DNA from 2 places in the Pseudoalteromonas sp. GW168-MNA-CIBAN-0100 genome. Region 1 is predicted to be linked to the other one. Evidence: predicted binding sites of a transcription regulator. Region 1 holds the regulator's gene; the other holds the start of a gene.
What was found. Region 1 encodes ArgR, which controls arginine synthesis, uptake and breakdown. Its sites were predicted from a motif close to ANTGAATANNTATTCANT; they were not measured.

Region 1 (15,760 bases):
GCAGCCAACCAACAACCACTACGTACGATTGTCGCCCTTATAAAAATGGCAACGCAGAAACATGTACATTTACCAATCCACAAGCAGGTACTTGGCACTTGAGTGTTAACGCTTATAGCACTTTCTCTGGTTTAACACTTAGCGGACAATACCAACCGTAATTTAAAGTTTGAGCCGTAAATAAAAAACCGATGTTGTTTCCAACATCGGTTTTTAAATAGTAAGTAGCTGATTAATTAAAGCTAGAACCTACACTTTATTACTGTTATAGCTTCTCTAGTACTGATTCTGCGCGGCTTACAACAAACTCTTTGTCTTGCTCTACAAATAAACCAGTTACTACTGCATTTTCAACAATCATAGCGTAACGCGTTGAACGTAAACCACCAAAACTAGCGGTATCTTTATCAAGCCCTAACGATTTAGTGAAACTTCCATCGCCATCGGCAAGCATGGTAATTTCTTGCGCGTTCTGCGAGTCGCCCCATGCTTTCATAACAAATGCGTCATTAACAGATACACAGTAAATAGCATCAACACCTTTTGCTTTAATTTTATCAGCAAGAGTAATAAATTCAGGTAGATGTGCATTTGAACACGTTGGTGTAAATGCACCTGGCACTGCAAATAACACGACTTTTTTACCTTCAAACAACTCTTTATTTGTAAGAGATTGCATTCCGTCGTCAGTTAATTGCGTTAACGTAACCGATGGTAATTCTTGGCCTTGCTCAATCATGGTGGTTCCTTTAAAAGATCAATACAGAATAAGTAACAATCATACTACGTAACCTATTACAGTGTAGGTAAAGTGTAACTAACTTAGTAACTCAGGGTAGTCTAGCAAAGGTTTATAGACTGAGTTCACTACATTTTATGAAAACTATTTTAGCTTCTATAGTTTTCATAAAATTTATTGCTCTGTAGTTAAGGTAAATTCAAATCGTTTATAAAGCGAGAAAAGTCATTACCTAACTTTTTATCCCGCATGCTGTACTCTACAATTGCTTTTAAATAACCCAACTTATCTCCGCAATCGTGAGAGCGACCACTCATATGAAATGCTTCAACGGTTTCTTGCGCCATTAATGCGTCAATAGAGTCTGTAAGTTGTATTTCACCGCCAGCACCTACAGTCGTTTTTGCGAGTAGAGGCCAAATATTCTTACTCAGTACATATCGCCCTACAACAGCAAGGTTTGAAGGTGCTAAGTCTGCATCAGGTTTCTCAACCATCGCTTTAATTGCAGCACTTCTACCTGGCATTAACTCAACACCGTTTATATCAGCAATACCATATTTACTAACGTCTTCTTTAGCTACTGGCTCAAGCATTATTTGACTTGCTTGAGTTTCTTTAAAGCGTTTAATCATGGCCGCTAAGTTTTCAGTTTCTTGATCGGCAGTATAAGCATCAAGTATCACATCTGGCAGGAGCACTACAAAGTTGTCGTCACCTACTATTGGCTTAGCACACAAAATAGCATGCCCTAGCCCTTTAGCTTCACCTTGGCGAACACTCATAATAGTTACGTCAGGCGGACAAATAGAGCGAATCTCATCTAATAAAGCACGTTTAACACGCTTTTCAAGAGTAGCTTCTAGCTCATAACTTGTATCAAAATGGTTTTCGATTGCGTTTTTAGAGCTATGCGTCACTAATACAATATCTTTAATACCAGCAGACACACATTCGCTGACAATATATTGGATAAGTGGTTTATCGACTATAGGGAGCATTTCTTTTGGAATAGCTTTTGTCATAGGGAGCATTCTTGTCCCTAAGCCAGCCACTGGAATTACAGCTTTCATATCTATCCTTAGTGATTAAGTTTGTAAATAAACTAGCAGATACAAAATAGATACCAGCTGAATAAAGTTACCTCTTTTGAAGAAGTAAATTTGAAGCTGCTTTTAAAGTGAAGACTCTACACTTTGGGAATATAAAATAGATAGGTAAATAGTGAACTTATTAATAATTTTGTTAGGAAGTGAGATTAGATTAGCTAAGAGAAACAAGTCTAGGTTTGTTATTAATAATAAACCTAGACCAATCAATTTTTCAACAATACTTATTGGAAGTAGAGCTGTAAAATCTATTTATGATTAAAGACCAGCGCGATCTTTAATTACTGCAATAAGTGGTGAGCTGGCAAAGTTGCCTTCAGCCCAAGCAATGTCGGCACCATCTGTTAAAGCACTTTTTGATAAGTTTTTAACTATATACTCACCTGTATCTACTGCATTACTCGCAACGGCATGACGTAGTAAGTTATTACCATTACATTGTACTGCATCGTAGATATTACGAATTTTTACGCGAGAGCTTTTAAGCTTACTACGTAATCGGTTTTTATCATCAGCAGCAATGTACTCACAAATAGATACCGCTAATTGATCTTCAGCATTTGCTGGTGCTGTATACGACAACGAACTTACAGCGACAACAGCAGTAAGTGCAACTAGCTTTGGTAATTTAAACATGACAAACCCTTTATAATACTTTGTTCTTACATAGACTATCGAATATTATATCAATCTATCAAAAATTACGCAATAATGTTAATGTTCTTTATATAAAGTTACGAATTTATAACTAGATTTGTTCTTATCATCTGGAAGGTTTTCTTGCTCTTCTTTTATATTCCAATTTGCGATTTTGTTGTAATCAGGAAACTGCGTATCGCCATTAACATCTAAATTAATAAAAGTTAAATACAAGCGATCTGCTTTCGGTAAAAATTGCTCATAAATATTACCACCACCAATAATCATCACTTCTTCTACATCACAAACTAGATTTAATGCATCCTCTGGGGTGGTTACAGTTTCAATACCCTCTGCAGAATATTCGCTGTTTCGAGTAATAATAATATTACGACGCCCAGGTAAAGGACGGCCTATTGACTCAAAAGTTTTACGACCCATGATCACAGGTTTACCCGTAGTTACTTTTTTAAAATGCTGAAGATCCGCTGGTAAATGCCATGGCATTTTATTATCTAGGCCAATTACACGGTTATTTGCCATTGCTGCAATCATTGAAATTATCATAATAAACACCTAGTACTTTATTCTTAAACAAAGAAAAAGGAGCATAAGCTCCTTTTTAATAAATTCTATTTAATTAACGCTCGTAGACAACTTCTACGTCGTAATCATCTTCATCCCAGTCGTCCCAATCATCATCATTGCCTTTACCTTTAGTGGCTTTTTCATGATAGGTATCCCACTTGAATTCAACTTCTTCATCTTCAACTTGTACAAACTTCTCTTTAGGCATGCTATCAAGTAGTGTCATTATGTTGTGGATTAAAGGTTGAGTATTAAGTTTATTAATTGCTGAAATGTGATAAATATTTTCAGTTTCGCCCAGCTCTTCTGCAATCGCTTCGCATAGCGCTTTTGCTTCATCTGCTGGTAATAAATCTATTTTATTAAACACTAACCAGCGTGGTTTTTCAGCTAATTTAGGACTGTATTGGTGTAGCTCGTTAATAATCGAGAATGCATTATCAACAGGGTTTGAACCATCTACCGGCATTACATCAATAATGTGCAATAACACACGACAACGCTCTAAATGCTTCAAGAAGCGAATACCTAGGCCTGCACCATCAGATGCACCTTCAATTAGACCCGGAATATCGGCTATAACAAATGATTTATTTGCTTCAGGACGTACCACACCTAAATTAGGAATAAGCGTCGTGAATGGGTAATCAGCTACTTTTGGTCTTGCTGCAGATACACTGCGGATAAACGTAGATTTACCTGCATTTGGTAATCCTAGTAAGCCTACATCAGCCAATAATAGTAACTCTAACTTTAAGTTACGTACTTCACCGGGTGTGCCCAATGTTTTTTGACGAGGTGCTCGGTTAGTACTTGATTTAAAACGTGCATTCCCCAAGCCGTGGAAACCACCTTTTGCAACCAAAATTCGTTGACCATCTTGAGTTAAGTCGCCAAGTCCCTCTTGGGTATCAACATCCATGATGCGCGTGCCTACAGGCACCATAACAAATAAGTCATCGGCTTTTCGGCCTGTACAGTTACGGCTACGACCGTTAGTACCACGTTCAGCTCTATGAAAGCGCTCAAACTGATAATCAATTAGGGTATTTAAGTTTTCATCAGCTTGTAGATAAACACTACCACCGTCTCCACCGTCACCGCCGTCTGGTCCACCATCTGGAACATATTTTTCACGACGGAAAGACACGATGCCGCTGCCACCGTCTCCAGCTTCTGCGCGAATTTCTACTTCATCTACAAACTTCATGATTACTCACTTTAGGGATTGGCTTGTTTAATAACTCTATTATATACCCAAGCCAACACAAATGCAGGCTTGGGTATATATTTTGACTGACTACAAAACAAAAAACCCCGCAAAGGCGGGGTTTTTAACTACCTTACTGATTACTCAGTTACGATAGTTACGTATTTACGGTTTAAAGGACCTTTTTGTTCAAACTGAACTTTACCATCTGCTTTTGCGAAGATAGTGTGGTCTTTACCGATACCTACGTTAGTACCAGGGTGGAAACGAGTTCCACGCTGACGAACAATGATGCTACCCGCTAGAACTGATTCGCCACCAAAACGCTTAACACCTAGGCGTTTGCTTTCTGAATCGCGACCGTTACGAGTACTACCAGCTGCTTTTTTATGTGCCATTTCTAAGTACCTCTAATTAAGCGCTAATGCTAGTGATTTTAACTTCAGTGAACCATTGACGATGGCCCATTTGCTTACGAGAATGCTTACGGCGTCTAAATTTAACAACCTTAATCTTCTCACCGCGACCATGTGAAACAACCTCAGCTGTTATCTTGCCACCGTTTACGAACGGTACACCGATCTCGATTTTCTCACCATCAGCAACTAAAAGTACTGAATCAAATTCTACTGCCGCACCAGTTTCAACGTCTAATTTTTCAAGACGAATCGTTTGACCTTCAGTCACACGATGCTGTTTACCACCACTTTGGAAAACCGCGTACATAATTAACTCCGTCTGTGCACCCTCAAATCGGCGCAACTAAAATATTCTTCGATAGGGCGCGAAGTTTACGCTAACGCGAAATAACTAGCAAGCCTATTTTGTAATTAAAATGAATAAAAAGTAGCTGCTTTGAGAGCAATTCAATATTTACCCCATTTTATATTAATTAGCCCTTTTGCCAAGCGCTTTTTAACTCTTAGTCGAAATAAATTAATGTACTCAAATATGACCCTCACAGCTTAATATCTAAGCACACCATAAACTGTATATTGATTATCAATTAATCAGTTATCTTGGCTAATTCAGTCTAAATTAAGTACTTTAATAGTGTTTTTTCAATCAATCGTCACAAAATATCGAGCTAGTGCATTTTTTGTTGTACAATCTGCGCCGTTCACACATAAAAATTGGCTCGGAGATCAATGGATATAAAAGCTATCCAGGCGTTAATCGAAAGCGATATGAATGACGTCAATCAACTTATACATGCGCAAATGCGCTCAGATGTGGCGTTAGTTAATCAGCTTGGTTTATATATAGTTAGCAGTGGCGGCAAACGCGTTCGTCCAATGCTCGCGATTTTAGCAGCCAAAGCGCTCGGTTATCAGGGTAAAGATCACATAACACTTGCAACAATTGTTGAGTTTATTCATACAGCAACGCTATTGCATGATGATGTTGTAGATGAATCAAACTTACGACGTGGCACACCTACAGCAAATGCTGAATTTGGTAATGCTGCTAGCGTATTGGTTGGTGACTTTATTTACACTCGTTCATTTCAGCTTATGGTTGGCCTTGGAAAAATGCAGGTTATGCAAGTACTTGCCGATGCAACAAACATTATTGCTGAAGGTGAAGTATTGCAGTTAATGAACTGCAACGACCCAGATACGACCGAAGCCAGTTATATGCAGGTTATTTACTCTAAAACAGCTAAGTTGTTTGAAGCAGCGACAGGCCTTGCTGCCATTATTACTGAGCAAGACCAAACTACTCTCGATGCACTAAACCTATATGGTATGCATTTAGGTACTGCGTTTCAGCTAGTAGATGATGTACTCGATTACAATGCAGATGCTGAGCAGTTGGGTAAAAACATTGGTGATGATTTAGCTGAAGGCAAACCAACGCTTCCACTTATTTATGCTATGCAACATGGTAGCGAGCAGCAAACGCAGCTTATTCGTGATGCGATAGAGCATAGTAATGGTATGGAGCATTTAGAAGACATTCTATCGGCACTAAAGCAAACTAATGCGCTTGAATTTACAATGCAAAAAGCAGAGCTTGAAGCTGACAAAGCTATTGCGTGTTTAGACTTTTTAGCTGAGTCTGACTATAAGCAAGCACTCATAAGCCTTGCTCGTATTGCGGTTGACCGCGACCACTAGTTTTAACTAGTTACACAGTGTGAAATTAATTCTGAGCAATAAAAAAGCCTGCAAATGCAGGCTTTTTTGTTATTCTACTTTGGCTATTACGCCATGAAATCAACACCTTCTTTGATGTCTTTTTTCAGTGTTTCAAGCATGTCATTTTTTGCTTTTGTTTCAAATGCGCTTAGTTCGCCGTAAGAAAGAATTTCTTCTACGCCGTTTTTACCTAAACGTACTGGATGTGCAAAGTACTCTGCATCGCCATTTTCAACAGCAACGTAAGCGTAATCTACAACTTCTTCACCCTGTAGGCCTTTAACTAAAGACATACAAAAACGAGCTGCAGCAGCACCCATAGATAGCGTAGCTGAACCACCGCCTGCTTTAGCATTTACAACTTCAGTACCCGCATTTTGGATACGTGGAGTAAGTGCAGCAACTTCTTCATCAGTGAAAGAAACACCTTCAACTTGAGAAAGTAGAGGAAGAATAGTTGTGCCTGAGTGACCACCAATTACTGGTACTTTCACAGTTGCTACGTCTACGCCTTTAAGTTCAGCAACAAATGCTTCTGAACGAATAACGTCAAGCGTAGTAATACCGAATACGCGTTTAGCGTCGTAAGTACCTGCTTTTTTGAATACTTCAGCAACGATTGGAACTGTGCCATTTACTGGGTTAGTAATAATACCTACTAACGCTTTAGGACAGCTAGCAACAATGCCTTCTGCTAAAGTTTTGATGATACCAGCATTTACATTAAATAAATCAGCACGATCCATACCTGGTTTACGTGGCATACCCGCTGGGATAAGAACGATGTCAGAGCCTTCAAGCGCTTTGTTTAATTCGTCTGCGCCAAAGCCTGCTACTTTAACATCTGTTGGGATGTGAGAAAGGTCAACCGCAACACCTGGTACTACTGGTGCAACATCATAAAGTGATAATTCAGAGCCAGCTGGTAAGCCTGTTTTTAATAATAAAGACAACGCTTGGCCGATACCGCCTGCAGCACCTAATACAGCAACTTTCATTGGAATTCTCCGTAATTTGAGGTAGGAAACATTTGTGGCTCTTAAGATAATGAAATTAGCGACTAAAAACAAATTTATCCTGTCTATTTCAAGTATATTTTCGACCATAGTCGTAAACTTTTGTGATTTAACGCATCAAACTGGCAAGTTAACTAAACAACTGCTGCATAATTATTCATTTTTGTGTAGAATTTGCGGCATAAATAACAAAAACGAATAAAGACTATGCAACCACAAGATAAACAAGAAGCACTGGTAAAAGCATTTAAATCACTATTAAAAGAAGAAAATTTTGGCTCTCAAGGCGAAATAGTTGATGCATTAAAAGATCAAGGCTTTGACAATATAAGCCAAAGTAAAGTATCGCGCATGTTAAGTAAATTTGGTGCTGTACGCACACGTAACGCCAAACAAGAAATGGTTTACTGCTTACCTGCTGAAATGGGTGTACCTACGGCTAAAAGCCCATTACGCCAATTAGTAATCGACATTATGCACAACGAAATGATGATCATTATTCGTACCAGTCCAGGCGCCGCTCAGCTTATCGCTCGTTTATTAGATTCATTAGGTAAAGCAGATGGCGTACTAGGAACAATTGCAGGCGACGATACTATTTTTATCGCTCCTGCTAAAATATCTGAAATAGATGTAACACTTGAACGTGTTCGCATTTTATTTGATACGGTTTAATAGCAAACTAAATTTGTTTTAAAAACCCGACTGAAGGCGCAAAGAAAGCAGAACCCATATCGGCTTGAGTAAAATCAAGCCAGTGGTCGTAACAATCCCCTTCCCCTAAACGACTATTAAGTACTTTTTCAAATGCGGTGCCCGTACAAGAGCATGTAATTGATAACATTCCCTGCTCATACACATCGCCATAAGGCATGCTCTGATTTAATAATAGCGGTTGTCCGTCTTCGTCTTTTAGCTCACTTCGCGAAGCATGGCTGGTTTCAATCGCAGGGGTAATTAGCGTGTTATCAAGGCGCGTACGTCCCATTATTTGTTCTTGCTCGCTCAATGATAAGTGCTGCCACATAGTTAAATCATGCTTATAACGCTGTACATGAATATAACTCCCCTGATCTTCAAAATTGCCAGGGTTACTAATTAAAGCCGTAGCGCGCTTTTTTCTTCCATGTGCGGTGTCGCCACCATAAATAAAACCATTAAAATCACGACCATCTAAAAAGCGAAAATTACGAATTTGCTCCACCAGCTCAACATCGGGGGCAAATAGTTTTAAAATTTGCAGCGCAAATAAATGGTTAACGTCTTCACGATCAGAGCGAATTTGCACAAATAAATCGCACGGTTGTACGCTCATTTGATGATCGCTATGGTTTATATTAGGAAAGCTCTGTAATTCGCTTGGGATGTATTCAGGGAGGATATGCGGCCAATATTGCGCACCAATAGCAACCATACAAGAGAGCATTGATTCTGAAAATTGATCGCTAAATTCTTCTTCAATAGCGCTTACTTGTTTTAACTTTGCGCGAAGTGATTCATCTTGACCATCAAACACATTAAAAAATAAGTGCAAACCGTGTAAGTTTGCTTCAGCACAAATCCCTGATTGCGCTTGCGCCATTGTTATTCCTTAGTTTTACAGATAAAAACACAGCGAATAACAAATTAATTACGATTCGAAAAAATTCACCGTGTGAGGTTTTATTTTTATTATAACCTGTTCATTATTTTCAAATGACTGGCCATATTGTGCAGCAACTTCAATTTCTTGTTTATCAATAACAACCGAATAAACATACGCCGAACCAATAAATCGACGACTTATGATTGTAGCTCGCTTACTGAGTTTGTCACTTTGGTTATCTGCCACTAATTCTATTTGATGAGGACGTACATATATAAGCCCTACGCTTACGTCATGCTTACTCTCAATATAAGATTCGACTAAACCAAATGGCGTTTTGTATTCAGTTGCTGTTAATACTTCTGCGCTCAAGTATATGCCTTGACCCAGAAACTCTGCAACCTCCTTTGAACATGGAGCTGCAAAAAGCTGCTCAGGCGTGCCTTGTTGCTCAATTTTACCGCGATGCATAATGGCAAGTGTATCTGAAAAGGCAAACGCCTCTTCTTTTGAATGTGTAACAAACACAGCAGATACTTGGGTTGCCTTAATAATTCGACGTATATCGGCAATTAATTCAAAGCGTACTTGTGTGTCGATATTTGAAAAGGGTTCATCAAGTAGCAATAAACTAGGTTTATAAGCTAATGCACGAGCAATAGCTACACGCTGCTGTTGGCCACCCGATAACTGATGCGGAAACCTGTCAGCACAGCCAATTAAATGTACCAGCTTAAGCATTTCATCTACGCGTTGCTGCTTTTGAGCTTTACTCATTTTACTAAGCCCAAATGCGATATTATTTGCTACCGTTAAATGCGGAAACAATGCATAATCTTGAAACATCATGCCGATGTTACGGTGCTCAGGCGAGACAAACGATTGCTCATCACTCACTAATTTACCGTCTATAAAAATAGACCCTTGCTTAGCTTCAATTAAACCTGCAATCGCTTTTAACGTGGTCGTTTTGCCGCACCCACTCGCTCCGAGTAGACAAACAATTTCATCTTTACCTACTGTTAAATCTAAATCGTGAATAACCTTTGTGCCGTTATAGTGATAGCTCACTCCTTGTAAAATTAAACTACTCATTTAACTACGCTGCTCCATAGAACGATTAATAAAATACAAAGGAATAAACCCAACAATAACAATAAATAATGCCGATATTGAAGCAAGCTCTAACTGCTCGTCACTCACATACTGAAATACATGAGTAGCTAAGCTTTCAAAATTAAACGGTCTGAGCAATAGCGCAGCCGGCAGTTCTTTCATGCACTCAATAAATACCAATAACGCAGCAGTAAGCAATCCTCTTCGCAGTAAAGGTAGGTGCACTAAACGCAGTGTTTGTCCTTGGCTTTTACCCATTGATTGGCTTGCCATATCAAGTGATGGGCTAATACGTAAAAAACTCGACTCAATTGCTCCGTGTGCAATGGCGTAAAACCTAACAATATAAGCAATAATAATAGTAAGAATGCTACCTGTAAGCAGCAAGCCAATATCTAAATTATACGGCTCGAGCGCTGTGTTAATGGTGTTCTCTAATAACGTAAGCGGTAATAAAACCGCAATAGCGAGTACTGTGCCAGGCAACGCATATCCTGTGCTTGCTAAACGCCCAGGAATAAGCGGATACGTTTGCTTTGCCACACGCTGATAAAAAACGACAAAAATACTCAACGTAATCGTTATTAGGCTCACAACCCCAGCCACTTTTAAACTTTGCCAAGCGTAACTAAAAAACTCTACATTCCATGCTTTATCAAAGTAGGTAATGGCGTAATTTATAAGTACTGCAATAGGGATTACAAACGCGATAAATAAAATAAAGCTGCAAAATGCCGTTGCGAGCCAAGCTGACTTTCCTTTTAATACATAGAGAGATTCACTATTTACACTTGATTGGCGCTCAAATACCGCTTGGTTACGACGACTAAAGCGCTCTGCCATTAATGCTAAAAATAACAGTAATAACATCACACCCGATATTTTAGCTGCCGCTGTAAGTGAGTAATAACCAAACCACGTATCGTATACGGCAGTCGTTAATGTACTTACGGCAAAATAACTCACTGTTGCAAAGTCAGCCATGGTTTCCATACTTATAAGCGCAAGAGCCGCCACAATAGCCCCACGAGAGAGTACTAAGCTTACTTTAAAGAAACTTTGCCAAGGAGATAACCCCATTAACTGGCTAGCTTGTACTAATTTGAATGACTGCTCGCGAAGAGCCGTTTTAAAAATCAAAAATAAATACGGATAAAGCACCAAGGCAATCATAACGATGGCGCCGGGTAATGTACGTATATCAAAAAACCAATAGTCATTAGGCGATTGCCAGCCAAACCATTCTCTCAGTGCTATTTGCACCGGGCCCGCATAATCTAATAAATCAGTGTATACATAGGCAATAATATAGGTGGGCATAGCAAGGGGCAGCATAAGTGCCCATTCAAACTGTTTTTTACCCGGGAAACTACAGTAAGCCGTTAGCCATCCAAGTGGCAAAGCTATGGCGCAGCTAAGGACGCAAACACCTAAAACAAGCAATACGGTATTGGTTATGTAATCCCAAAGCACGGTATCCCACAGGTGAGAAAACACCTCAGAGCTACCTTGTAGAGATTCAAAAAGAAGAAAAAACAACGGGGCCGATAGAATTAAGCCAGTCGACCACGCAAAGAGCTGCCATTTAGACAGCTTAAATTTATTAGTCATTAAAGATCGAACTTCACCTCATCAATTAGCTTAAGTGCTAACGGACGATATTTACTAATCTCATCAAGTGGCAAGCTGTCTTCTTTAAAACTCCCCCAAGACGCAACCAAACTTGATAGTTCAACACCCGACTTAACTGGATACTCCATATTTAATGAGGCATACATGTTTTGTGCTTTACCGTCGGTCATATACTCTATGAGCTTTAATGCATTTTCAGGGTTTTTAGCATATTTGGTAATAACCGCACCCGAAACATTTATGTGTGAGCCACGATTAGTTTGATTCGGAAAGTTAATATTTACGGCCTCAGCCCAACCTTTTTGTTCTTTATCTTCTAGCATTTTACCAAGGTAGTAACTATTACCTAATGCCAAGTTACATAAACCTTCTTTAACGGCTTTAACTTGAGCACGATCGTTACCTTGAGGTTTACGTGCTAAATTAGCCTTAACACCTTCAAGCCACTCTTTGGTTTGCGCTTCACCATGGTGTGCAATCATAGAAGCCACTAAACCTAAGTTATATGGATGTTTGCCAGAACGCGTACAAATTTGTCCTTTGTATTTAGGATCTGCTAAATCTTCATAAGTGAGCTTAGGTAACGCACCAATTCGCTCTTTTGATGAATACACATTACGAACTCGCTTAGTAAGCGCGACCCATTGGCCATCACCGTCACGAAAAGCTGCAGGCACGTTATTATTTACACTGTCACTTTTTATAGTTTGTGTTAATTTTAAATCTTCTAATTGAATAAGCGCACTAAAATTAGAGGTTAATACTAAATCGGCTTTACTATGTTTACCTTCACGTTTAACACGCTCAATTAACCCTTTTTTAGCAAAAACAACATTGGTTTTTATTCCCGTTTGTTTTGTAAAATCTTCTAAAATTGGCTGAATCAAAAACGGCTGACGAAAAGAATAGATATTAACAACGTCACTTGCAAAGGCTGGTGCCGATGCTGCTAATCCTAAAACAAGTGTAAATACTGTCTTCATTATTTCACCTAAATAATTGTTATTATCATCGAATTCTACCGCGCTCATTCAAAAAGTGCACACTTTAAATAAATGTAAATATGTAAATAACGCCCAAAAAGGAAATGCAGTGTAAGAGATGTCTCACGGATGTGACAGCTAATGAGTAAAAATCAAGATAAAAAACACACAAAAACAACCTAAGCACCTGTATTAATTGAGCTTTCACATTATTACTATTGCGTAAATACTAATTGAATGTAGTTTTATCCCTATTTTAGTTGCTCTATTGCACTATAATTTACGCACCAACCAAGCAATGACGCTTATTGAGTAAAAGGTAATGGACTGCTTACTCAACCAACCAATGATTAGGTTACCAGGACAACACGGATTTTAGGACAGGCTCAGGATGAGTATCACAACGCAATGTTGTAAAAAGGACAGCGTCAGGAAGATGCGAAAAGGATAACAACACGGCTAAGTTGTTTAACAGGATGTTTAAGGAATAAATGGACAGGCCTTTAAGGCAACACAATGGATTGGTTAAAATAGGGATACACTAGGAAGTGTAATTAAGGATTTGGTAATAGTATTTACCCTACAGGATGTTTAGGAATTTAAGGATACAGGCCCGGATGGTCTACATTACATAGAACTAAAAAGTAATATAGTAATAAACATGGATTAGTAAAAATTGGAGTTGATTAAGTTCAATTGCAGGATGCAGAAAATTAGAAGATTCCGCAAGCGCGCCTAGAGATAGAGCGCGCTTTTCTTTGCCTAAAATTTGGGTTTAGTAAAGCTCTAAGCAACTACCACTAACTTTTGCAGGGTAATACTGCATCCCAGTTAATCAATATTAATACCTTCAAATACTTTATTAATATTTTAAATTTCGCTAAGTTTTTCATTAATTGCGCCGATAACTAAGTAACGCAAGGATCATAAATACTCAATGGATATGAATTTTAAAATGCCGCAAAGCAATACCTTTTTATGTAAAGTATCAGACGCAAGTACAGCAAAACCAATTGGTGTTTTTAGTGCCCAAACTCCCAACAAAAATCCGTATAAAGCTTTATTTAGCCCCAAAGGTTATAACTTTTTAAATATGCCAATGAGTGAGTTTAAAAACATACTTAACGTAATTATCCAGTTAGAAAGCGATATTTCTATTAGTAAATGGGGTGAGGGTTCTCGACCTGATGAATTTAGTTATCAGCTTAATAGAATAGCAAACGCTATTGCGACTACTCACTTTAAGGGAAAAACCGATATTAGCTGTTACTTTTTAAAGCGAGTCGAAGAGGCTAAGGATATGATTGGTGAGGACTGCACCTCGTTTATTCCGGCTCACAATAGCGTAAGCCAATTATATAATACGGTTTTACAATTAACATCTGAAGAAGGCTTCAGAGCAATTCAAAATAAAGCACTTGCTCACTTAAAAGAGCAGCAAGCTTTCGCTTAACTGCGTAAAACTATTCTTCTAGCGGTCGGCCTTTATTGCGCTTACCAAGCAAATACGCATCACGAAACTTAATAAAATGCTGTTCTAATTTAGAAGATGCATCCATTTCTCCCGCAAGCGCTAGCACCATAATAGCCACTTCAGCAGTGCCTAGTTGATGCGCATGAGGGGCAACACGTAATCGGTAATCAGATAGTTTATCAGCAGTAACAGAAAGTACAGGCAAGTTATCTAAGTATGGGCTTTTGCGAATCATTTTTTTAGCTTCACGCCAGGTACCATCTAAAAATATAAATAGCGGTTTTTTACCCTCTTCAATACTTATTTCGGTAATGGCCCTGCCCTCTTCTACATCTTCAGCAGGGAATACTACCATTGGCTGATATTGTGAATCGCTTATCAAAGCTAAAAGAGCGGGGTTTGGGTCTGTTCTATCCCATCTAAATGCGTGGTTATCTGGCACTATTTCAGCAATTAAGCGCCCAGTATTAGAAGGTTTAAAACTTTCATTGTGATACATTAATAAGCACACAGCTGCTTTACAATCTGCATGCTCAACACCTTTACAAATACAGTAGTGCTTAGCTATTAAGCATTGCTCACAGCGTTCTAATTTACCGCCTCGAGCATTAAACTCTCGACGGGATTCACTTATTTGTTGAGCGCGTAATGCTAAAACTGAGTTTTTCACTGTATTTACCTTCAATTAATTAAGCGCGCATTGTAACGACTTATCGCTATTTAATCTTATATTTATAGCCATACCAACCTGCATAAATCTTTGATCAATTTAACGAATTAAATTGCACTATAACGTCGTTAAAAATTTTTTATTTAGAACAACTAGATACAAAAACTTTTGCCTAGTTCTAGCGTAATTTTCTTAACGTTAAATAGACCCCATATATAAGCAGATTGGTATCATTGAATTAATTCAACATCTCTTAAATTAAAAACCAGACATAAAAAAACCCAACCGAAGCTGGGTTTTTCAAACAAATGCTAAAAAGTTAAATTACTTCTTTTTAACTGCTTTTTTGTTTGGTAAGTCAGTGATCGAACCTTCAAAAATTTCAGCTGCAAGGCCGATTGATTCATTCAATGTAGGGTGAGCATGGATAGTAAGCGCTAAGTCTTCACCATCAGCACCCATTTCAATACCTAAACCGATTTCGCCAAGCATTTCGCCCGCGTTAATACCGATCATAGCACCACCGATTATACGGCCACTTTCTTTATCAAAAATAAGTTTAGTAGAACCTTCAGTACGAGATGATGCAATAGCACGACCAGAAGCTGCCCACGGGAATACCGCAGTTTCAATTTTTAGGCCTTGCTCTTTTGCTTCTTTCTCAGTAACACCTACCCAAGCGATTTCTGGGTCAGTATACGCAATCGAAGGAATACATTTAGGGTCGAAGAAATGCTTCTGACCAGAAATAACTTCTGCAGCAACATGACCTTCATGAACCGCTTTATGCGCAAGCATAGGCTGGCCAACTAAGTCACCAATTGCAAAAATATGGCTTACGTTAGTACGTAATTGCTT
Region 2 (15,760 bases), on a different contig from region 1:
ATCTAAAGTCGGTGGCAACTTGGTCATTACGGCTTCGGCCTGTATGTAATTTTTTAGCTAAATCACCTACTTTTTCAATTAGAGCTGCTTCAACATGTGAATGAATATCCTCTGCACCTGAAGTAGCTACCGCTTGTGGATCTGCTTTAACTTCTTCAAGCAGCTCATTTAATGCAGCCACTAATCTTGTGTGCTCGTCACTTGAAAGTACACTTACCTGTTCAAGTGCACCAGCCCATGCCACAGAGCCAATAATATCTTGCTCTGCTAACTGGTAGTCAAAGGGAAGAGAGTCGTTAAATTGCTTAAACGCCTCATCTGGACCCGTAGAAAAACGTCCGCCCCATAATGCCATGAAATCTCTCCAAACCCTGTAGTGCCCCTTTTATAAGGGGCGTAATAAATTACTTTTTAGCGAGTGCTGAAATTCTGCTTGAAAGCGAGAATAAACGAATAAAGCCTTCAGCGTGTGATTGGTCGTACACATCATCTTCGCCAAATGTAGCAAATGCTTCGCTGTATAAGCTATTTGGTGACTGCTTTTGAACTGCAGTTACTTGGCCTTTGTATAGCTTAAGTACCACTTCACCTGTTGCCACTTTAGAAAGTGCTTCAGCACCGGCTAAAATAGAATCTTTAAGAGGCGTAAACCAACGGCCGTCGTATACTAAATGCGAGAACTCGCCACCGAGTACTTCTTTCCACTTACGGCTTGCTTTATCAAGCACTAGCTCGTCAATGGCTTGAAGCGCAGCCATAATGACTGTGCCGCCTGGCGTTTCATAACAACCGCGTGACTTCATGCCAACTAAACGATTTTCTACAATATCAACACGTCCAACACCATGAGGCGATGCAATATCGTTTAATTTGACTAAACAATCGTAAGGTTTAAGCTCTACGCCATTTACAGCAACCACTTCGCCTTCAACAACTTTTAATGTTACTAGTTCTGATTTATCTGGTGCTTGCTCTGGAGAGTTAGTCCAAGTCCATACTTGTTCAGTTGGTTGACACCATGGGTCTTCAAGCTCACCACCTTCGTGCGAAATATGCCATGCGTTAGCATCACGGCTATAAATTTTTGTAGCAGATGCTGAACACGGAATGTCACGCTCTGCTAAGTAATCAAGTAATGATTCACGGCTCGATAAGTCCCACTCACGCCATGGCGCAATTACTTTTAAATCAGGGGCTAGTGCTGCAAAACATGATTCAAAACGAACTTGGTCATTACCTTTACCAGTACAACCATGAGAAAGTGCATCAGCACCTACTTTACGTGCAATTTCAACTTGTGCTTTAGCAATAATTGGGCGCGCCATAGAAGTACCTAATAAATAAGTACCTTCGTAAATTGAGCCCGTTTTAAGCGTTGGGTAAATGTAATCACTTACCATTTCATCTTTTAAGTCAACTACGTAACATTCAGATGCACCAGAGGCAATTGCTTTAGCTTCTACGCCTTCAAGCTCTTCAGCGCCTTGACCTACATCGGCAACAAACGCGATTACTTCACAGCCGTAGTTTTCTTTTAACCATGGCACGATAGCCGACGTATCAAGACCACCAGAATAGGCTAAAACGACTTTTTTAATTGAACTCATAGGTGTTCCTTAACAAAATTTGGATTTAGTAATGTAACTAGCAGGGCATTTTGCGCATGCATGCGATTCTCTGCTTGTTGAATAATTTTTGATGCTGGACCATCCATTACCTCAGAGGTAATTTCAAATTCACGGTGTGCCGGTTGGCAATGCAATACCGTAGTCGCACCTGTTTGATCTAGCAATGCCTGGTTTAATTGATAAGGCATGTATTTTTCTTTTACTTGCTCAAGCGGCGTTGTATCACCCATTGATACCCATGTATCTGCATATACAACGTTTGCACCAACCGCAGCTTCAACTCTATCGCTCACCATGACTGATGCGCCATTCATTGCTGCAATTTGCTCTGCTTTTTTAAGTATTTGTGAATCTGGCGAACACCCTTTTGGTGTTACAGCAACAAAGTCAGTACCTAACGTTGCCGCAAGTAACATCAATGAATGAGTCACGTTATTGCCCTCACCTAAGTAAGCTACTTTAAGCTCACTTACATCGCCATGTACTTCTTGAAGTGTTAAAAAATCAGCAAGTGCTTGGCAAGGGTGGTACAAGTCACACAAGCTATTTACCACAGGTACCGATGAATATTCGCCTAACGTGGTTAATGTGCTGTGCTGATTTACACGCGCCACAATACCGTCGGCCCAAGTAGAAATATTAAGTGCAAAATCTTTAATTGATTCACGTGCACCCATAGCGCCATTTTGCTGATCTAAATAAACAGCATGACCACCAAGGCGATTAATACCTATATCAAACGATAAACGTGTACGTAAACTTTGTTTTTCAAACAATGTTACGATTGATTTACCCGATAATACTTGGCTGTATTTTTCTGGCTTTGCTTTTATATCTTGCGCTAACTTTAATAAATTAAGTGCGCCTTCTTGGTCTAATTCTAAACCCGTTAAAAAATTCTCAAACATAATAAACCTATGGTGTAATCTTTGTTCCGACATGCTCACCTTGCAGCAGAGCAGTTAAATTTTCTGGCTTTTGCCAGCTGGAAATATACACACCGCGTCGTAAATGTTGGGCAGCGTGAAGGCTGGTCTTAACTTTGACCTCCATCCCGCCCACAATTACTCCATCTGTAATTAAAGTATCAATGTGTTTTGTGTCAAGTTGATGTAACGGTTGTTTATTTGCGTCAAGTACCGCTTCTACATCCGTCATAAAAATTAGTTCTGCATTTAAATTACTGGCAATAGCCGCTGCAGCTTCATCTGCATTTACGTTGTACCACAAGCCTTGTTCATCAAAGCCGATAGAGCTAACAATAGGTAAACGAGAAATTCTAAGTAAATCATTGATGATAGAATCGTCGTTACTTGTGCATTTACCTACTAAGCAAAGCGCTTTTAATTTTTGAGTTGCAGTCACACCCGCCTCAAAAAGGCTTAAGCCGACAGGCTTATGCCCTGCGCTTATAGCTTGAGTCATTAATTGTTTATTAGCGCAGCCTGCAAGCGCACCCACTATATAAGGCATTTGCTCTGCTGGACTAATACGTAAACCTTGGTGTTTAGCACTAGCAAAACCCGCTTGCTTTAGCCATGTATCTACTAAAGAACCACCGCCATGAACAATGACAAACTCATCATCTTTTTGCTCGCTTAGCACGTCAAATAACGCTTTTGCTGCATTTTCTGTATTAAGTACTGCACCACCGAGTTTAATAACCCACGTTTTTTTACTCATTTAAAACGCTCCTTTTAAGCCCGTAGTGTGATCTAAATTCATAGAAATATTGATACACTGCAAAGCTTGTCCAGCAGCGCCTTTTAATAAGTTATCAATGGCAGACATTACAATTAACTGCGTGCCTTGTTGCTGCCAGCCAATATCAACAAATGGTTGCTTAGCAACACCTTTGATTGAAGGTATTTTATCGCCTAACAAACGAATTAATGGTTCGTTAGCAAGCACTTGATAAGCAGATGCAACGCTTTCCTTGGTAACGCCTGGCTTAAGTTGTACATAAATAGTTTCTAAAATACCGCGCGCAAAGCTACCTAGATGCGGTGTAAATAATACTTTGTGGCCAAGGTGTTGTTCAATTTCAGGACCGTGGCGATGGTTAAACAAACCATAAGGTGCAAGCGATACCTCACAAAAATGTGTTCCTACACTCGCTTTACGCCCGGCACCTGTAACGCCCGAAACGGCATTAATAATAATACTTTCGCTGCTCAATAAGCCTGCTTGTTTAAGCGGTTTAAGTGCATTGAGCGCCGCTGTTGGGTAACAGCCTGCAACAGCAATTAGCTTTGCGTTAGCGATAGCATCATGGTTCCACTCTGCTAAACCGTAAGCCGCTTCATTTAAAAGCTCTGGGTGTTGATGCTCAAAACCATAATAAGTAACGTAATCATCATTACTTGCTAGGCGATAGCCACCAGATAAATCAAATACTTTTTTACCCATAGCTAAAAATTGAGGCGCTAAATCAACACTTACTTTGTGATCGGTACATAAACACACATAGTCAGCATCACTTTGAATGTCATCAAAAGCTGATGCACTAAGAGGAAGTAAAGGACAATCTAGTAAGCCAAGGTGCTCTGGGTATAAATCACTTAGTAATTTATTTTTATCTAAGCTACCCTCAGATACATAACAGCCTGTTAAGGTAAGGTTTGGATGATTAGCAACTAAGCTTGCTAACTCTGCGCCGCTATAACCGCTTGCGCCAATAATAACTACATTCATTGATTACTCGTTATTTTAAAATTTACTGCTAAATATATATGTTGTTCGCTTAAACTAGCTAAGACGCTAAATTAAGACTTAATTTAATGAATTTGTAGATTATCGTCGCATTATTTTCATAGCTTTACTTTAATATATTTATGCTTAAAAAGTGAATTGATATTCATCATAAATACTTTTATATTGTTATGCAATTAAATTGAATAATAATTTTGGATTTTTTTATGCCTTTGCCTTCGTTTATTTCTATGTATCAACAATTGATTGCAGCCCCTTCTATTAGTGCAATTGAAGACAGCTTGTGTATGAGCAATAAAAACGTAATTGAACTCCTTGCGAGGTGGTGCGAAACACTCGATTTTACGTGTGAAATTATTGAATTAGAAGGAGGTAAGGGCCGCTTTAATTTATTAGCAAAACGTGGAAAAGGCGATGGCGGGTTAATGCTTGCGGGCCACACTGATACAGTGCCTTTTGATGACAGCCGCTGGAACCACAATCCGTTTAAACTTACCGAACTAGACAATAAATTGTATGGGCTGGGAAGCATTGATATGAAAGGATTTTTTGCTTTTGTATTACAAGCGATTAGTGAACTTGATGAAAAGCAGCAAACTCAACCTATTTTAATACTCGCCACTGCCGATGAAGAAACAACTATGGCAGGTGCACAACAAATATGTAAGCACCCTAATTTAAAACCTGCACGCTGTATAATTGGCGAACCTACTGATATGACGCCAGTATTTATGCACAAGGGCCATATGAGTACAGCAATAAGAGTCGTTGGTCGCTCTGGGCATAGCTCAGATCCCGAACGTGGCCTTAACGCCATTGAAGTAATGCATAAAGTGATTACAAAATTGATGATCTTAAAAGAGCAATTAAAGCATAAGTATTCAATAAATCACTTTGAGATTCCTTATCCAACATTAAACTTAGGCAATATTCATGGTGGCGATAATGCGAATAGAATTTGTGGTTGCTGTGAAATGCATATAGATATGCGCCCATTACCAGGTTTAAGTGTACAAGAACTACAAGCATTAGTGCTTGATGCAACAAAAGAGATAAATCAGCAATATCCAAATGCGGTGAGTGTTATTGATTTACATGAACCAATCCCGGCATTTAGTGGTAACACCGACAGTGCTTTAGTGAAAATGGCTGAAAAAATAGCGGGGCAAAAAGCTGTCGCGGTAAATTATTGCACTGAAGCGCCGTTTATCCAGCAACTCGGTTGTGAAACAATCGTAATGGGCCCAGGCTCAATTAACCAAGCGCATCAGCCTGATGAGTTTTTAGCGTTGGAAAAAATAAAACCATCGCAACAAATAATCACCAATATCATAAAAGCAAACTGCTTTAGCAATCAGAGTCACTAACTGCTAACAACACAAAATAATAAAGGCGCCAATTGGCGCCTTTATTAATACAAAACTAAGGCCTAATCACCTTTAACTTCTAAGTTAATAAACTTAACTAGCTCTTCAGGTTGCCCTACTAGCATCATAACTTGTTGGTTAATTTCCATCATAGTTTTACCTTCAGGTAGCTTTGCTGACACACTGAATGAATTTAAACCTTTAGCAAAGCTAGTTAAAGCCTCTGCAATATTTTCAGTTACAGGAGCTTGTTGTAACTGCTGCTCTAACATCATTTCCATTTGCTCTAGCGTCATGCCTTGCTTTTCAAGCTCACTTGATAGTAAGTCTTTTAACTTACCTTGGTTATTTAAGGCAAAGCTAACATTGCGCGGCTCTAACTTACTCATTGCTTGCATAACAAGTGTTTGCTGCTGTAACTCTTGCTCATAAGTAAGTGGCTGGTTACCCGCTTCTTGCTGCGCTTTACTAATCGCTAATGAAGCATCCATTAATGCTTTTGAATTAGCCAAGCCCATATCCATATTAAAACTAACAATGTCTTTTGCATCAAGCTTAACTACTACATCACTATTGCCAGACTCTTCATCGTAATCAAGTGATGAATGTAAATCGTAACTTGCTGAGGCTAGCATTTCGTTTGTATCAGCAGGTAATTTTGAAACAAAATTTTTGTCAAACTGAAAGCTTTTTACATCAAATGATGTATGCGGTGATATTTTATCTGGCTCGTAACCTGTTATTTCAATGCTTTGAATATTAGCAACATTGTCACCCTCAGGGCTTATTACTTCCATGTTTGTTATTTCTACGCTTTTTGAAATAACACTTGCCGATAAACCAGCATATTTAAATGTAGCGCCAGTTTGCTCGCTTACTAAAGCAAGTTGCTTATCTACTTCTGCACGCACTTCTTGTGTAGCTACATAATTTGCATAGCTCACGCCACCAACGCCCGCAGCTACAATCGCTGCAACTATTACTAATTTTTTCATGTTATTTCCTTATTGAATTCTTTATATAAAATAATCTTAACTCAAGAGTAACATCGAAGAACATCACCGATAAGCGTTAATTAATTAAACTAAGCAACTCATGTACTGTTTTAACTGGGGTAATTTTAGCGCCCAGCCCTTCCATCGACTTATGGTAATTACGAAATGGAATATATATTTCTGTAAAACCATGTTGTGCTGCTTCTTTAACACGTGGCACACCACTATCAATTGGGCGTACATCGCCGTTTAAGCTGAGTTCGCCCATAATACACGTGGTACGTGGCACAACAAATTCATTTAAGCTGCTAAGTAGCGCGGTAACCAATGCTAAATCAATACAAGTTTCTGTTTCATCTATTCTTAGGCCACCCACAATATTAAAAAACGTATCGTGGAATATTTTGGTTTTAGTGTGTTTTCGTAATATGCCAGTCAGCATTTTTATGCGGTTCATGTTTAAACCAACGCAAACACGCTGCGGAAATTCCGCCTCGGTTTCGGTAGTTAAACATTGAATTTCAAGTAGTAAATTTCGATTACCTTTACGGATACAGGTAATTGTAGAGCCTGGCGAGTCGGTTGTAGACCCCGATAAAAATATTTCGCTCGGGTTATCAACACTCAACATACCGCGTTCGCACATTTTAAAAATGCCAACGGTATCTATATCACCAAAGCGGTTTTTATTTGCCCTAAGGGTTCGAATTTGCCCATCATTGGTGTCTATGTGTAAAAGCGCATCGACAATATGTACAAGTGTTTGAGGACCTGCTATTTCGTTATTTTTATTTACATGAGCAATAATGAACATGGTTACATCATTTTGCTTACAGTATTGAGTCAATGCTTGGGCGGCGCTTTTTACTTGCGAAGGGGAACCTGGGCTACCATTTGCCGTTTCGGTTACAACCGCTTGAATAGAGTCAATAACAGCAAACTTAATTTTATTTTTCTCGAGCTCTTCAATGATGGTTTCAACACTGGTTTCTGAAAGTAAATAAAGCTCGTCAGGGTTATAGTTTAACTTTAAACGATTTACCCTGTTTTTAAACTGCGATAATGACTCCTCGGCCGTACAGTAAAGTGACGGCATACGTTGTGACATTCTCGCTACTAGGTCAGATAGCAATGTTGTTTTACCAGCACCTGGATCACCCGAAATTATATTAACAGAGCCGGTCGTTACACCACCGCTTAGCACACGATCGAGCTCGCCAATTTCTGTCAGCTGTTTTTCTGCCTCTGACGTAGCAATATCATTAATTTTTTTAGAGCCGCCACCAGCACCGCCAGCATAACCACCTACATTTGCTCGAACTGACGCTTTTTTACTCTGCCCTGCTGAAGGTTTAAATTCTGCTAATGTGTTCCACGCACCGCAGCGGCATTGACCCTGCCAACGTGGGTAGTTCATGCCACATTCTGTACACACAAACTCTATTTTTGCCGCTTTAGTCATTTATAACCTTATCTACGATTCTCTAATTTTAAAAACATTTACTGTTAATAACTTATTTTGCCACTTCAAGCATTTACTTAGCAACAAACTCTTGCCTGCGTAAAAATCTAGCGTCACAATCATTAAATACACATGGTGTTTCTTTTTAGCTATAATTTAGGGCATACTTTTTGCTTTGAAATAGTTTAAAGTAACTTGCCAACAAAATGGCATATAACACATAATAACAAGAGCTAAACAGTAGTAACTAAAATAATTGTACCTATATTAATAACATAGCGCGATTTAACGTTTATTGAACTTCTAATAAATGGACTTAACAGTATACCTACTTTTTCAATTAGACGGTGATGGTTTTATAAATGGCTGATGACATAATGCTCAAACACGAAGACCTCGTGAATGAGTTAAAAACATATTTAGGCAATGCTAAATTTGACCTAATTTTCAAATCAAAAACCGCTGGGTTAACCAAACCTGAGCAATTTTTGATGAAAATGGAAATGTCACGCTTATCTCAGCCAGTGGCACGCTTTGTTGATCTTCGTGGATTAGTGACGGGCCAAGTAAAACCGTATGAGCATAACGGCAAACAGCACTTTATGGATGACACAGCCATTGAAGTGTTTGAAAAAGCACTTAAACAGCATGGTGAATATACCCTAGCCGTTTACGAAGCCGTAATGAATACAGAAAATAACCACCGCGTATTACAAAAACAAGCCGCCGAAAAATCAGAACTACAAGAATCAGAAAGTAACTTAAGCACTGAAGTAATTAAGTTTGCCTCTTACGAGAGCCGCCGTGAAGAACGGATGAATTACTCAATAAAAGTAACTATTGATTACAAAGATAAAAAGAACATTGCTGCTAGCACCTCAGATATATCTTTAAGCGGTTGTAAAGTTAAGCTTGCAACGCGCTACTCTATAAAAAAAGGTGAACTAATAGCAATGCGCTTGGTAGGCCTTGAACAAGACTTTGAACTTGGCCTAAAGAACGGTATTCAATACGAGGTTGTTGCCGTTGAAAATATCTCTCGTGAATACAACCACATTCGCTTAAAACGCACTTATATCGAAAATAACGATGCCTTTAATGACTTTTTAGAAAGCTTTATTCACGGTAATAAACGTCGTTATAAAGTAAATTTAGATAACACGCTCGATGCTGTAGTATCAAAGGGGTATGAGCAATACTACATCCCTCGTGTAACGTCTTTATATGTATTTTTAAGCAAAAAAGATGAACAGTATTACCCAAGCCTTAGCCTTACTACTGAAAATAATATTTTTATCCAGCGCTATTTTACCAATGAAAGAAAAACACCGTGTTTGTACAATATACTCAATCATCAGCGCATTACACAATTACTAACCCAAATTACCGCGGTCAAAGAAGATTACCTCTATACATTTACACATATATCATCGGGTAAAATTTACTATTACTCCGCGACACGAACTGAGCTAAATAATAACCCTAAATTACGTGATCTATTTTTAGGTTTTGGTAGCCAAAAAGAAAGTTGGCAGTGCTTTAAAATACAAATAATGCCAAGTCATCCAGATGATTCTTTTATACCGCTTTCATTACCTAATAGTGCTGGCGCTAATATTGAAAAACTCAACAAGCCGCCTTCCCCTCGAGTTAAAGGCCTTATAAAAGACGTTAAATATATTGTTGTACTTACAAGTATTGGCAATAAAACAGAGCAAGCAGATTATAAACAACTTACTTTTGATAAAGCGTTAGTAAATCAGCTTAAGCATTTTGGCCACGCCAAACATAAAACGCCACCTTATTTAGATATTGTGCCACTTGAATACGTAAATTTACGCTCGCATAAGCGCTACCTTTATAAAACACCAGTTAGTGTCACTATTAATGATGAAGTATTTAACGGTTATACACGTGACTTTTCTGTAATGGGTTTGCAGTTAGAGTGCGAGCAACCAGTCACATTTAAAAAAGGCGATATAGTACTTTTAACATTTCCTGAGCTTCAAAAAATAACTAAAAAGCATAAACTTAGCGAACTAAAGTACGAAATAATGGCCATTAGTAAGTCATTCACTACTATTAACCTAAAAGCGAATCGTGTTGCTGATTTACCCCATGCTGGCGTGACTTTTTTCACTCAGCTAATAGAAGGTAATAAAGACAAACTTAAAGTATCTGAAGAAGCGCCAAAAGTAGAAGGCTTATCTACTGCACTTAGAAATATGGTTACAAAAAGTGTATGCCAATTTCCGCTGTATTTACACAAAGAAGCTGCACACTTTAAAACAGGTGCAATTGGTTATGGCTTATACGCCAGTCCTATGCATGTTATTTTGCAAAACTTTGGCTTATTAGGTAACAAAACTGACTTTTCGAGTATTCTTACCGAAGAGCAAATTATTAATGTAATAACGCCTAATATTAAAGATCGCAGTCGCCAAGATGCACCGCTTGCTTTTACACTCGCTATTAATTTCGACCCTCGTAAGGGCAAAATTGAAGAGGCTATTGTTAGCCAATGCGCTTTAGGTGAAGACTACTCCAGCTTTTATAAACAAATTAGTAAAGACATTACATCACAACTTATATTTGTGATGCGTTTGTATATTTCGCGCACAGGTCGCCCCGATACTGACTACCTATCAAACGAGCTAAAATACGTAAGCCAATACGCTATGCATAAAGCAAAAGATTTAGAGGAAGCTTTATGGGCTGTTGCGGGTGTGGGGGACGTAGTAGATATAACTGAAGAAGCTCTAAGCCATTTAGAGCTTAAAAAAGAGCAAGTTGAACAAATGGGCCGCCGTAAACTAATTTGGTTAAACCGCTTACGCTAAGCGGTTTAACTTAAACAACTTTAAAGAGCGGGCTCTTTATCTAACGGAATGGCCAACATATACAACAATTGTAATAATGACCCTTCACAAATAGCCGCTTGTGCTTGCTCAACTACTTTAGGTTTGCCATGCACTGCTACACCTAGGCCAGCTTTTCCCATCATGACTAAATCGTTTGCGCCATCGCCAATAGCAACTGTTTGCGACTTCTCAAGCCCTAGTTTATGTTGTAACGACTCTAGAATAATTGCTTTTTGTTGTGCATCTACAATTGTACCCAGTACTTTACCTGTTAGTTTATCGTCTTTAAACTCGAGTACATTAGCGTGCACTTCATCTAAATTAATAAGCTCTTGAACGCGCTCTGCAAACGGTACAAAACCACCTGATGCAATTGCTAAATACCAGTCATGCTGTTTTAGAATTTGACACAGCACTTTAATACCCGGCATGAGTGGCAATGCACTTTTTAGTTCTTCAATTAAGCTTTTTTCAATACCAGCCAGTTTAGCTACGCGCTGATTTAAACTCTCGCTAAAATCAAGTTTACCCGCCATTGCAAGTGCGGTTACAGAGGCTACTTCGTCGTAAACATCCGCAAGGCGTGCTATTTCGTCTATGCACTCAATAGTTATTGCAGTTGAATCCATATCCATAACCAATAAACCAGGCTCATATAAATTAGGCGCAGTAGCAACTTGCACTAATTGACAATCTAGGGTGTTTGAAAACTCTTGTAGCACTAACGGGTTTATAGCTTGATCGGAGTTTTGCACGTAAAAACACAGTGCTGGAGCTAACCCTAAATCTGGTTGATATTGACATATAGCACTGACTGTTTGGTTATGCGTAGCTAAAAAATCAATAATGCTAACAATGTGTTTTTCTTCAAAATCACCCGCAAATGCGATGCTAAATAACCCTAATGCTTTGTTTGGTATATAATTGAGAGGTGTAAATACACCACCACTATAGCTAAACCATTTATTTAGAGTTAAGTGTTGTAATGGTTGCTCAGCAGCTTGCTGTGCCATGTTGATTTGCGACATGGGATCTCCGTGTTTATTTTTATTTTCCTGATAATTGGCATATCATAACTGGTATTCTCAACACTAAATTCGCCATCAGGTGGGGTTTAAGGTTATAGTTAGTGTAGTTGTAACATCAAATCAAAATGCTGTCAGTAGCATAAACGGTGACTATGAAAAATAACCATATTAAAAACCCTATTACTGCTTCTCAAAGAAAACGACTTGTTCGCTTAATACTAGCGGCTGGTTGTTTTGTATTACTAAGCTGGGTAGGTGTTAATAGTAGTTTTCAGAGTCATCAGTTACTTTATGATAGTGCCGATAGCACGGCAAAAAGCCTCACTCAGTTTATGGCTTTAAATGTTAAAACACCGCTTATTGAAAAAAACAAACCACAGCTCAACGCCATTTGTAACGATATAAGTAAAGATGAATTTGTACTTTCTGCGACTATTTATGATCAACAAGGCATTTTAATTGCTAGCAGTGACAATTGGCAGTCACACCATATTTATGGACAACTTCCTGACTCTACACCGGGTATTAGTAAGCTAAAAACACCTTTTATGGAACCCGTGATAAGCGATGATGACCGCCCTATAGGCTTTGTGTCTGTTACTTATTTAACTCGCGCCGCAATATCCGACAGCCACAACCATTTTCACGATTTAGGTCGGCAGGTACTATTAATGCTAGTGATTGCGTGTATTTTTACGTGGCAATTAGGCCGAGGATTAAAACGCTGGCAGGTAAATCGCTATATGCAAAAAACATCTGAACAAGAATCGTAAAGCTTCTTTGCAAGCGTCCCTCTTTCACTATGTGGCTTTAAATCACATAACGCGTTAAATACATCAGGTATATGCAGTGGCGTGTTAACTTCACCTTGATGACCGCTTAACGGCATTGAAGGTGAGTCGGTTTCAAGCACTAAGTGCTCAGGCTCAATAGCAGCAATAACAGCGCGTGTTTTAACTGCGCGATCATAGGTAATAATGCCGCCTACGCCAAGCTTAAAACCCTGCTTAATATAGTACTGCGCTTGTTGAAGTGAGCCCGAAAAGGCATGAATCACTCCCCCGTTTTTTGGCTTACACCGCTTAAACGATTGCGCAATTAAATCATGGCTTTGCCTATGATGCACAATAAGCGGTAAGTTAAGCTCATTAGAAAGCCCTATTTGCTGCTCAAATAAATAAGTTTGTTTAGGAAGGTTTTCAATACTTCGATCAAGCCCGCACTCCCCAATAGCTACCAACTGATGCTTATTTGCAGTCGCGAATTCAAATAACGCTTCTATGTGCGATTCGTTATGTTGCTCTAAAAAGTAAGGATGTAGCCCTGCGGCTATTTTTATACTTAGGTAAGTTGCTTTGAGTTTTATGAGAGTATGCGATTGAGCAAGCGTAATCCCCGGCACAACAAACTGATTAACTCCCTTTGCTACACACTCGTTTATGAGCGATTCACGATTCGAATCAAACTCGCTAAAGTCGAGGTGGCAATGAGAGTCAATAAATTGCACGGTTACTTACTCATCTATTTATTAAGGGTTTAAGCGTGTAATTTGCCAGCTATTATCTGCTTGGCGCTGATATATAAAGCGATCATGCAAACGATGCGCCCCACCTTGCCAAAACTCAATTTTAGTGGGCACTACACAATATCCGCCCCAAAAATCAGGAAGTGGTATTTCACCTTTAGCAAACTTATTTTTCATGTTGGCGAAGGTTTCCATGAGTACTTTACGTGATGACACCGGACGACTTTGCGCTGACGCCCACGCTGCTAATTGACTTTCTTTAGGACGAGATAAAAAATACTTTGCCACAGCAGAGGTAGGCAATGGTTTAGCCTCGCCATATACAATAACTTGGCGTTCCATGTGGTGCCACGGAAAGTGCAGCGATATTTTGTTATTACCTTTAAGCTCTTGCGCTTTACGCGAACCTGTATTGGTAAAAAAGACAAAACCGTTATCATCCAGATGCTTTAAAAGCACAATGCGCTGTGAAGGTTGAGCGGTTTCATCAACAGTTGCTACAACCATCGCAGTTGGATCGGGTAACTGGCTTGCCACTGCATGCTCAAGCCATGTTTCAAACTGCTTGAATGGATCATCTTGCAAGTTATCTTCGCTTAACGCGTCTTGCAGGTATTCACGGCGGATATCTTCGAGTTTCATAACAAATCCTTTAAATAAAGCCTTAGAAAAGAGCTTAGAGTAGCGAGCTTAAAACAATAGATGTTGAGTAATAACAAATATTAAGATTCAGGTGCATTCGATAGCAATAACACCGAGTCTCGAGTGTATTCGATAGCAGTAAACATAGAGTCTCAGGTGTATCGATAGCAATAAACACAGAGCCTCAGGTGCATTCGATAGTAATAAACATAGAGTCTCAGGCGTATCGTTGGGTTTCGTTTCACTCAACCCAACCTACAACGTAAACTACACAACTCAGATATCTGCAAGTGTAGAAGTGCTGACAAGACGGAGTGCTTTTTTATGCCAAGGAGCATACATTTAGTATGTGACTTAGGCTAAAAAAGCACGACAACGCAGTCAAAGCGAACTACACGCAGCATACGGTTTACCTAAGTAGTTTAGCCTAAGACAAGGCGTCCAATCCGGCTTATCCCTATGAGCATACGGTTTGTATGTGATTAGGGTAAGTCGGATTGGATAACGCAGTATTAGGTTAAAATACGACGGTGATTACATTTGCTCCATAACTTCAATGCCTAGCAAATCTAATCCCGTTTCTAATGTTTTAGAAACCAAATTACACAGCACTAAGCGGCTATCGCGCACGCTTGGCTCTACGCCCTCTTTAAGTACTGGGCAGGCTTCGTAAAATGTCATGTATAAGCTTGCTAGCTCATATAAGTAACCACATAGTACGTGCGGTGTTGCTTCGCTGATCATTAAATCAAGTACTTCTTCAAGCTGTAGTAGCTTAAGTGCTAGTGCTTTTTCTTGAGGCTCAATAATTGCAACATCTGAATTTAATGTAGCTGCATCAACGCCTGACTTACGGAAAATACTGCGTATACGTGTATAAGCATATTGTAAGTAAGGGGCGGTTGCGCCTTCAAAGCTTAGCATGCTGTCCCAGTTAAAAATATAATCGCTGGTACGGTGCTTAGAAAGGTCGGCGTATTTAACTGCGCCAATACCTACTTTACGTGCAATCTCGCTGCGATCGCTATCACTTAAATCCGATTCACGTTCAGCTAGTTTTGCAGCTGCACGGTTAATTGATTCTTCTAATAAGTCAGCAAGTTTTACTGTGCCGCCAGTACGTGTTTTAAATGGTTTGTTATCGGCGCCCATCATGGTGCCAAACGGGCAAAACTCGTAACTTGTTTCGTCTCGTAATAAACCTGCTTTACGCGCTGTAAGCTCTACTTGATTAAAGTGTAGGTTTTGACGTGCATCTACAAAAATTAAGATACGATCAGCACCTAATTTATTTGAACGGTAATCACATGCTGCTAAATCTGTTGTTGCATATAAAAAGCCACCGCCAGATTTTTGTACGATAAACGCTGAAGGCTCGCCATCTTTATTAGCTAGCTCATCTAAAAATACAACTTGTGCACCTTGCGACTCTACGGCAATGTTTTTATCTTTAAGTAGGCTAATAATATCGTTGAGCTCTGCGTTGTATGCGCTTTCAGCCATAATATCGGCTTGAGTAAGCGTTACATTTAAACGTTTG

Region 2: argC (N-acetyl-gamma-glutamyl-phosphate reductase) is a predicted target of ArgR. The motif match lies at 4,473-4,490, and genes of this name have one in related genera.

The regions. Positions count from the first base shown of each region.
Region 1 covers NZ_JBEOOL010000010.1:124,890-140,649, forward strand. Annotated here, with positions in the region: gene AAEY62_RS08410 (S8 family peptidase) at 1-161, shown strand, start outside; gene AAEY62_RS08415 (peroxiredoxin) at 266-739, opposite strand; gene galU (UTP--glucose-1-phosphate uridylyltransferase GalU) at 928-1,812, opposite strand; gene AAEY62_RS08425 (DUF3718 domain-containing protein) at 2,107-2,484, opposite strand; gene folA (type 3 dihydrofolate reductase) at 2,563-3,054, opposite strand; gene cgtA (Obg family GTPase CgtA) at 3,128-4,285, opposite strand; gene rpmA (50S ribosomal protein L27) at 4,426-4,683, opposite strand; gene rplU (50S ribosomal protein L21) at 4,700-5,011, opposite strand; gene ispB (octaprenyl diphosphate synthase) at 5,434-6,405, shown strand; gene mdh (malate dehydrogenase) at 6,492-7,424, opposite strand; gene argR (transcriptional regulator ArgR) at 7,650-8,117, shown strand; gene AAEY62_RS08465 (Dyp-type peroxidase) at 8,125-9,024, opposite strand; gene AAEY62_RS08470 (ABC transporter ATP-binding protein) at 9,073-10,122, opposite strand; gene AAEY62_RS08475 (ABC transporter permease) at 10,123-11,754, opposite strand; gene AAEY62_RS08480 (Fe(3+) ABC transporter substrate-binding protein) at 11,754-12,758, opposite strand; gene AAEY62_RS08485 (hypothetical protein) at 13,696-14,211, shown strand; gene AAEY62_RS08490 (tRNA-uridine aminocarboxypropyltransferase) at 14,222-14,902, opposite strand; gene lpdA (dihydrolipoyl dehydrogenase) at 15,227-15,760, opposite strand, start outside.
Region 2 covers NZ_JBEOOL010000007.1:59,079-74,838, reverse strand. Annotated here, with positions in the region: gene argH (argininosuccinate lyase) at 1-355, opposite strand, end outside; gene AAEY62_RS05900 (argininosuccinate synthase) at 405-1,607, opposite strand; gene AAEY62_RS05895 (ornithine carbamoyltransferase) at 1,604-2,536, opposite strand; gene argB (acetylglutamate kinase) at 2,544-3,311, opposite strand; gene argC (N-acetyl-gamma-glutamyl-phosphate reductase) at 3,312-4,322, opposite strand; gene argE (acetylornithine deacetylase) at 4,547-5,707, shown strand; gene AAEY62_RS05875 (aq_1923 C-terminal domain) at 5,770-6,702, opposite strand; gene radA (DNA repair protein RadA) at 6,779-8,164, opposite strand; gene AAEY62_RS05865 (PilZ domain-containing protein) at 8,527-11,004, shown strand; gene serB (phosphoserine phosphatase SerB) at 11,025-12,053, opposite strand; gene AAEY62_RS05855 (AhpA/YtjB family protein) at 12,206-12,826, shown strand; gene AAEY62_RS05850 (TatD family hydrolase) at 12,793-13,560, opposite strand; gene pdxH (pyridoxamine 5'-phosphate oxidase) at 13,582-14,220, opposite strand; gene argS (arginine--tRNA ligase) at 14,755-15,760, opposite strand, start outside.